2 regions of the Arthrobacter jinronghuae genome follow, and region 1 is predicted to be linked to the other one. Evidence: riboswitches for the same ligand, from Rfam matches in the RefSeq annotation. Region 1 holds a riboswitch; the other holds the start of a gene.
The links. Region 1 has a riboswitch for S-adenosylmethionine ahead of N2K98_RS14180 (hypothetical protein). Riboswitches for the same ligand answer to the same signal wherever they lie in the genome.
Positions count from the first base shown of each region.

Region 2: it holds a riboswitch for S-adenosylmethionine, as region 1 does, so the genes downstream of both, N2K98_RS00355 (cobalamin-independent methionine synthase II family protein) here and N2K98_RS14180 (hypothetical protein) in region 1, are expected to answer to the same signal.

Region 1 is NZ_CP104263.1:3,019,400-3,023,584, forward strand. Features, by position in the region: gene N2K98_RS14165 (LLM class flavin-dependent oxidoreductase) at 1-774, shown strand, start outside; gene N2K98_RS14170 (universal stress protein) at 1,184-1,696, opposite strand; gene N2K98_RS14175 (hypothetical protein) at 1,806-2,078, opposite strand; SAM riboswitch class IV at 2,182-2,314, shown strand; gene N2K98_RS14180 (hypothetical protein) at 2,330-2,734, shown strand; gene N2K98_RS14185 (CPBP family intramembrane glutamic endopeptidase) at 2,809-3,573, opposite strand; gene N2K98_RS14190 (NAD(P)H-hydrate dehydratase) at 3,616-4,185, opposite strand, start outside.
Region 2 is NZ_CP104263.1:72,414-76,598, forward strand. Features, by position in the region: gene pgm (phosphoglucomutase (alpha-D-glucose-1,6-bisphosphate-dependent)) at 1-462, opposite strand, end outside; gene N2K98_RS00350 (hypothetical protein) at 519-722, opposite strand; gene N2K98_RS00355 (cobalamin-independent methionine synthase II family protein) at 794-1,999, opposite strand; SAM riboswitch class IV at 2,019-2,142, opposite strand; gene N2K98_RS00360 (peptide MFS transporter) at 2,265-3,734, opposite strand; gene N2K98_RS00365 (MsnO8 family LLM class oxidoreductase) at 3,938-4,185, shown strand, end outside.

The sequences.
Region 1 (4,185 bases):
CGCTATATGAATCCGCTGGCGATGGCAGAAGATGCCGCAGTGGCGGACCTGATCAGCGGCGGCAGGCTGCAGCTCGGCATCAGCCGGGGATCCCCCGAGCCTGCCCTGCGCGGTTACGAGTCCTTCGGCTACGTTCCCGGCCCGGATTCCTCCGACGCCGAGATGGCCCGGCAGCACACCGAAGTGTTCCGAGCCGCCATTGCCGGCGCCGGAGTGGCACAGGCTGATCCGGCGATGACCGGCAGCACCGGCGCCATGGCCATTGACCCGCTGTCCCCCGGATTGCCGGAGCGGATCTGGTGGGGGTCCGGGACCCGGGCCACCGCCAAGTGGACCGGCGAGCAGGGCATGAACCTGATGAGCTCCACGCTCCTGACCGAGGACACGGGGGTTCCGTTCGACCAGCTCCAGGCCGAGCAGATCGCGGTGTACCGGAAGGCGTGGGCCGACGCCGGACATCAGGGCACCCCGCGGGTGTCCGTCAGCCGCAGCATCATTCCGCTGGTGACCGGGCAGGACCGGCACTACTTCGGGCTGCGGGCACAGGCCGAAGGACGGGACCAGGTGGGCCACCTCGACGGCGGCTTAGCTCGGTTCGGCAAGAGCTACATCGGTGAACCCGACGTTATTGCTGCGGAATTGGCCGCGGACGCCGCGGTGCAGGAAGCCGACACCGTCCTCGTGACCGTGCCGAACCAGCTGGGCGTGGAGTACAACGCGCATCTGCTGGAGAGCATCGTGAAGCTTGTGGCGCCGGGGGCCGGCTGGCGGTAAGTCTCGTCCCTGGGCCGGGTCCGCTGGGTCCGCGGTTCGCGGGGTCCGTCGGGTCCGCCCGGTCCGCCGGGTCCGCCCCCTGCGGGGCTGGAACGGCGGCAACGAAATTCCCCGCTCGCAGAGCTCGCGGGGAATATTAAAGCCGCCTTCCTCCAGCCCCTCCGGTGGCGGGTTTGGCTCCCAGCGCACCTTCGTCCAGCCCCACAGTGGCGGGGAGCGTCTCAGCCAGGTCACACCGTCTCCCGCCAGCCCTTCCGGCGGCGGGGATGACCAAGGCACAGGAGGGGGGAACGGCAGGTCCGGGGCCTGCTGGCTCCGCTAGGCTTCAGCGCTACCCACCCATTCTCGGGCGTCCAGTTCTGCCATCCTCCGGTACAGAGTGGCCCGTGACATTGCTCATTCGGCCAGCCTATTCCTCCCTTTTCCACGGTAGGTCGGCATCGTCGATGACCGGGTGTAGCGGGACCATCACAACCGGACGGCGTTGGTGGTGGGCGAGATGCACCGCAACGGAGCCGTTGAGAAACTTTTCAACTTCACCCCGGACACCGGATTCGCGCGTGCCGACGACAATCATGACCGCGTCCAGCTCGTCGGCCAGCCGGGCAAGCTCCTGCCCCGGACCACCCGCCAGCGCACGGACAGACCATTTCACGGGCCGCGGGTCTAAGATTCCCGCGATCTCTGCACGCAGCCCGGGATCAAAAACCTCGGTCTTTTCAAAGGGCCGGTCCGGGTCGATGGGTACCGACACCACCGAGCCGTCGGGCCGTTCCTCGACCCTCTCAGTGGAGTCGTCTACATTGGCACAAACCAAATCCGCTCCGAAATGTTCGGCGAACGCTGCCGCTTCCTCAACCACCGCGGCAGCGGTATTCCCGATAACGACACCCACCAGAACCTGAGGCTTGGGGCTGGACATGATGTGGACTCCTTCGTGGGGGCCGTCGACGGATGCCAAAGGTCAGCCACTAGCGGGCTACCTCGGCGGCGTGGGCTTAGGCCTCATGTTCGGAAAGGACTAGCTGCCACTACCCTTCGAGCGGGTACACCGGATTCAGCGTTGAAAGCAGTTTGTACCTGGAAGTACCAGCCACACTATGCTCCCGGGGATTAATGGCTTCAGCAGGGACCAGACGCACCCACCCTTTGCCCGCCTCCGCCCGCGACGTGTCGGCATCAGCTATCGCGCGCAGCGCCTGGATCTTCTTTTCCGCTGCTTCCCAAATCTGCTCCTGGTCACCGACGGCGACGGCGACGATGAACCGTTCCCCTAACTTAAGAAGACGCTCCTCGCGAGCCATAGATTCGGCGTCTGCCTTACGCGCCCGCCGCCAAACGTCCACCAGGGCTCCGAAAACGGTCCCCTGTCGAAATGTCAGTGGCCTCCGCTAGAGTAGTTTTCAGCTTCACGAGATGTGGCCTCCGCCCGGTTCCCCGGGCACAAAAGCTCCGACTGGCCCCACACCAACCCCACTGTTCGGCGGGTGGTTCGGATGACGAAGCGGCCTGCTTCGTCCGTTGCAGGCAAGGACAACCTGTAAAGGAACCCACTGTGAGCATTTCCAGTGTCAGCAAATCCGGCCTCAGCAACTGCAGCGGCTTCGCCCCGGGCCACAACATCCATTGGATCCACCGACGCCGGCTCGAAGGCTGGGAGCAGTGGTCGGACGTCGAAGTCACGGCCGATCCGCAGCTGGACCTCATCTACCTGGTGTCCGAAGGCACCCAGCAGCTGATGTGGTTCCACAATGTTCGGGCCGTGGCCACCGCGCTTGAGGCCGCCGTCGACACCCCGCAGTGGTGCCAGCGCTATTCCACCCTCATGGTGCCGGGCGGATTCGATTCCGATGCCCGGAGCTCTTTTTTCTACTTGGCCCGGCCGGAGCGGGTGGTTCCATGCAACGGCTCCCTGGTGCGGGCACCGGAAACTGAGCGGATCGAAAAAGCCGGCTCCTAGCCGTTGGTTCTGCCCCGGGATCCGTGCGGATTCCGGGGCCGGGCAGGCCCTGTAGGCACCTCACGGCACGGTAGCTACTGCTGCAGCAGCTCCGGCGGCACGCTGTAGATGAGGATGACACCCAGCAGGTTTTTCGCGGCGTGCACACCGTAGGAAAGCATGAAGTTGTTTCCGGCCCAGACGTAGATGCCGACAAGAGTGACACCCATCGCCAGGTAAGGCATCAGGACCGGGAGGGACAGGGATTCCTTGCCCACAATGTGGATGGAGGCGAACAACAGGACCGACAGGATGCAGCAGCCCCAGAGATTCCAGTACCGGCTGAGTTTGCCGATCAGCAGGTGCCGGAAAATGTACTCCTCGACAAACGGTGCCAGCACCACCAGCAGCGGTACCACCAGCCAGGGCGACACGGACCCCACGAATCCCTCTACGGCTTCCTGGTTTACCGCCGTTTCGACCTGCCCGCTCAGCAGCGCCCCGATCATGGTGGCAATGAGCATGGCGATGACGCCGGCGGGAATCAGGGAAAGGGACAGCACCGGCCGGGTGGCTAGGATCTTCGTTTCCCGCACCACGTACGGCCGGGCCGCCAGGAAGGCCAGCAGACCGGCAACCCCGTAAAACGCCAGGTTCAGGACATAGGCGGCTGCAACCGGATCCGGAACCAGCATCACCAGGACAGGCATAACGAGTCCGGGCGCAAAGCTCAGGACCAGCAGGAACACTACGTAGAAGCCAGCTGCCACCGCGTCACGGCGAGTGAAACGGTAGGAAAGCCACGGGATTTGGGCCGCAGGGCGCCCCGACGGACCGGTCCGGTATTCGTTCGCTGTCATTACCTCAGGATATGGGCCGTTCTGCCGGGATACAGCCCCTCGCTAGCTCAACTCCGCGATCACCGGAGGCATGGCCTCGAGCAGTTCCCGTGCCAGGAAGCTGAGCGGGCCCCGCGAGGCGGAGAGCCGGTCCCCGCTCACCGCGTGCAGATACGTGCCCCAGCACGCTGCCTGTTCCGGCGTCGCACCGCGGGCAAGGAATCCGCCCACCGCACCGGCGAGGACATCCCCGGACCCGGAAGTACCCAGGCCCGAGTTCCCTGCCGGCACTTCCCAGCTCCTTCCGTCAGGCGCGGTAATGACGTTGTGCGCGCTGACCACCGCCGAGTATTTCCGTGCCACCTCCTTGGAGGCTTTCGGCAGGTCCAGGGAGTCTTCGTCTGCATCCTCGTCCTCGAGGAGGCGCAGGATTTCGGCACCATTCGGGGTCAGGACCAGCCGGCCGGCCAGGGTGTCGTAAAGTTCCGGCAGCCCGGGCAGCACGCCGAGGGCAAAGGCGTCCAGTACCACCTGGGTCTTTTCCCCGAGCAGCGGAACCACTGACCGCAAGAGCGCCGCAGCCTGCTCGGCGTCGTCCAGGCCGGGGCCGATGACCACTGCCGACGCCGTCGA
Region 2 (4,185 bases), 690 kb from region 1:
CTTGAAGCCGCCGTCTGCCGGGGGATTGTGCGAAGGGGTGACCACAATGCCGTCAGCCTGTTCCGTGCGCGTGGAATTGTGCACCAGAATGGCATGGCTCACGGCCGGGGTGGGGGTGAACCCGTTGCGTGCATCAATGAGCACATTCACGCCGTTGGCGGCCAGGACCTCCAGCGCGGTGTTCTGTGCCGGTTCGGACAGCGCATGCGTGTCCTTGCCCATGAACAGCGGTCCGGTGATTCCCGCAGACGTGCGGTATTCAACGATGGCCTGGGTGATCGCGGCGATGTGCTGCTCATTGAACGCCCCGTTGAGGGAGGATCCCCGGTGCCCGGAGGTGCCGAACACTACTCGCTGGGCGACATTGGAAGGATCCGGTACGACGTCGTAATAGGCGTCCAGAAGGGCAGTGAGATCTACAAGGTCGGAAGGTTCGGCACGCTGGCCGGCACGATTAGACATACCCCTAAGCATGCCAAAGAAACGGCGCCGGCGGCAGACGCACGCCTGCCCGCCGGTCAGCCCTTCTTTTCCTTGAAGTTCCCGTTGTCAGAGTTCAGGCCCTGCGCGAGGCTTGAGTGCACCTCGGTCCGCGGGTCGGAGTGGTCCTGGCTGCCGCTTCCGTCAGGGACTTCCTTCGAGGTCGACATCAGGTTCTCCACGGCGTTCTCGATCGGGTTCGTGGATTCCGTCTTGGGATCCTTCGCATTCTTGTCAGCCACGATGGCCTCCTCTGCGTTTAGTTACACCGTAAGTACCCTTACGATGCCACTCTATCCACCTGTTCCCTGGCCTACCAGAGCCGGCTGCTGGCCAGCCGGGCGCCTTCTCCCAGGGTCTCCAGCTTCGCCGCCGCGATCTGCGGGTGCACCCGGCCGCCCAGCCCGCAGTCGGTGGACGCAATAACGTTTTCCCGCCCCACCAGTCGGGCAAAGCGCTCGATCCGGTCCGCCACCAGTTCCGGATGTTCCACCACGTTGGTGGCGTGGGAGACCACGCCGGGAATGAGAACCTTCCCGTCCGGCAGCTTGGTATCTTCCCAGACCCGCCACTCGTGCTCATGCCGCACGTTGCCTGCCTCGAAGCTGTAGCCCCCGGCGTTAATCTGCAGCAGGGTGTCCACCAGGTGGCGGAACTCGATGTCCGTAGTGTGCGGCCCGTGCCAGGAACCCCAGCACAGGTGGAAGCGGATCTGTTCCTCAGGCAGCCCGCGCAGGGCGTAGTTCAGGGCCTCGACGCGGATCTGCGTGAACTTGAGGTAGTCGGCCACCGAAGGTTCGGGGTTGATCTGGTCCCAGTTCTCCGCAATGGACGGATCATCGATCTGGACGATCAGCCCGGCGTCCACGATGGCAAGATATTCCTCCCGCATGGCATCCGCGCAGGCGTAGATGAACTCCTCCTCCGTGGCGTAGTACTCGTTGGCAATCCGCGAACAGGAACCGGGGGAGAGCGAGGCGAGGAAACCTTCGGACAAACCTGCCGCGGCCAACCCGGACTTGAGGTTGGCAATGTCGCTGGCCACGGCGTCGTACCCGGTGTACTCCACCGGACCCGTGACCTTGGGGAAGACCTTCTGCGCCCCGGTGGTGATACCGGAGGTCGGGTCGGTGTAGGCATCGGAGAAGCGCTGACGGTCCCGGCGGTCACCGAAACTGGTGAGGACAACATTGCCCGGCTCCGAGCGGTGCGGTTCCATGTCCCAGATCCCGGTCTCGGCAACACTCAGGCCGCCAAGCCGCGCGAACGAATAGGACCACCAGGCCCCGTAGTCGACGTTCGCGGACATCGCATGCCCGTATTCGCCGTCGTTCGGGATATCGATGCCTGCCTGGCGCTGGCGCCGCACCAGGTCAGCGACGGCAGCCTGCAGCAGTTCCGCGTAGCCCCCGGTATCCGCGGGGTCGGTTTCACGGGCCGCGTTCGCGGCGATCAGTTCAGGGGTCCGGGGGAGGGAACCGGCGTGGGTGGTCAAAATGCGGTCAGTGCTTTTGCGCATGGCAGTGATCCTTTAGGAATCGGTGCTCTTGCCCGCACCGGATGCCCAAGAGGCGGTGCAGGCCGCTTCGTCATCCGAACCACCCGCGAAGCATGGGGTTGGTGCACGGCCAAGTCGGAGCTTGGCGGCCGTGTCTCCTGAAGCTGGCACCCATCCTAGCCATGCCGGCGGGGCGCCGCCAAGCAAATGACGCAACATAAAAAGGACGGCGGCACCGGAGAGTTCCGGTGCCGCCGTCCTGGTTGAAGCGCTTGGTGCCCGCCTGCTAGCGCACGCCGCCCATGAGCTTCTTGATCGACGGTGTGGCCGCAGCCAGGGCAATGCCCAGGATGATCGCGGTAACGCCGCTGAAGGTGAAGTAGCTGACTTCGGTTGCCGGGTCGTAGAACTGGGCCAGCCAGCCCGCCAGGGTGGTGCCCAGGGAGACGGACAGGAAGAACAGCGCCACCATCTGGGTCCGGAAGACTTCCGGGGCCAGCTTGGTTGCCACGGACAGGCCGATCGGGGACAGGAACAGTTCAGCGAACGTGAACAGCAGCAGGATCCCGGCCATGGCCAGCAGCGGGGTGCTGTTCGGTGCGCCGCCCGAGAACGGAATGAAGGCCAGGAAGGCGAGGCCCATGACGGCCAGGCCCATGGCGAACTTCAGCGGGGAGGACGGCTGGCGGTCGCCCATCTTGGTCCAGACGCCGGCGAAGACGGCTGCGAAGATGATGATGAAGACCGGGTTGATGGACTGCACCCAGCTCGGCGGCATTTCCCAGCCGAAGATGGTGCGGTTCAGCGAGCTGTCCGCGTACATTGCCACCACCGTGAACTGCTGCTGGAACAAGGCCCAGAAAGCAGCACTGGCAATAAAGAGCGGCATGAAGGAGTACACCCGGCGGCGTTCCACCTGGTTCACCTTCTTGCTGCTGAGGATGATCACGAAGTACGCGACGGAGGCCACGATGGCGAGGATCGCCATAACCACCGCAAGGTTCTTGGCGGTCAGCAGCTCGAAGACAACGGCCAGCACGATGACAACCAAGGCGGCAGCCGCGATGAGGCTGATCTTCATGTACTGCTGCTTCGGCAGCGGGTTGGCTACCTCGTGCGCGGATTCGGGCAGGTTCTTCCGGGTCACCCCGTACTGCACCAGGCCGATGGCCATGCCGATGGCGGCCAGGCCGAAGCCGTAGTGGAACCCGTATTCGGTCCAGGCGAGGCCGGTCAGGATCGGGCCGATCAGGGCGCCGATGTTGATGCCCATGTAGAAGATGGAGAAGCCGGCGTCGCGCCGCTGGTCCTTTTCGTCGTACAGGGTGCCGACGAGCGATGTCGCGTTGGCCTTCACACCGCCGGAGCCCAGGGCGATCAGGATCAGGCCGGCGGCCAGTCCGACGGCGCCCGGCAGGACAGCCAGGGAAATGTGGCCGAGCATGACCAGTGCGGCAGCGTAGAACAGCACTCGTTCGGCGCCGAAGACGCGGTCCGCCAGCCATGCACCGAGGATGGTGGAGAGGTACACGCCACCGCCATAGGCGCCGACCAGGGAGACGGCAATGGCTTCGTCGATGCCGAGGCCGCCGTCGGTGGTGCTGTAGTACATGTAGTACAGCAGGATGCCCTGCATGCCGTAGAAGGAGAATCGCTCCCACAGCTCAACGCTGAAGAGGTTGGCCAACATCCGGGGATGGCCGAAGAAGGTTTTACGCGCTTCTTTTACGCCTGAGGTACTGGGGGTATGGCTCACGAGTTTAATATTCCCACCCTCGGCAGGTGGTCAAGCAGCCAAATCCGAAAGAATCCGCCGGAGACAAGGAAGGTTGCCATCCCTGAGTGCCTAAGATCACAGGCAAAACGGATGCTTTTGCCCGCATTACATGCTTGTGGGCCTGCATGACGGAACGATTTGCGCGACCGGTCCGGAATTCCCTAAGCAGGCAGGGGGTTGGCATGGGTATGCCAAGCCTCAGTGTTCCCGTCTCAATCCTTGACCGCGCAAACTCCCGCGAAGGATTTCCCGAGTCGGATGCGCTTAGTGCCGTGCTTGAACGTGCCGAATCCGCAGACCGGCTGGGGTACCGGCGCTTTTGGGTTGCCGAGCACCACGCCGTGGCCGGGATCGCCGGCTCGGCGCCCGCCGTCCTGATGGCCGCGCTGGCGGCACGCACCCGCAGCATCCGGATCGGCTCCGGCGGTGT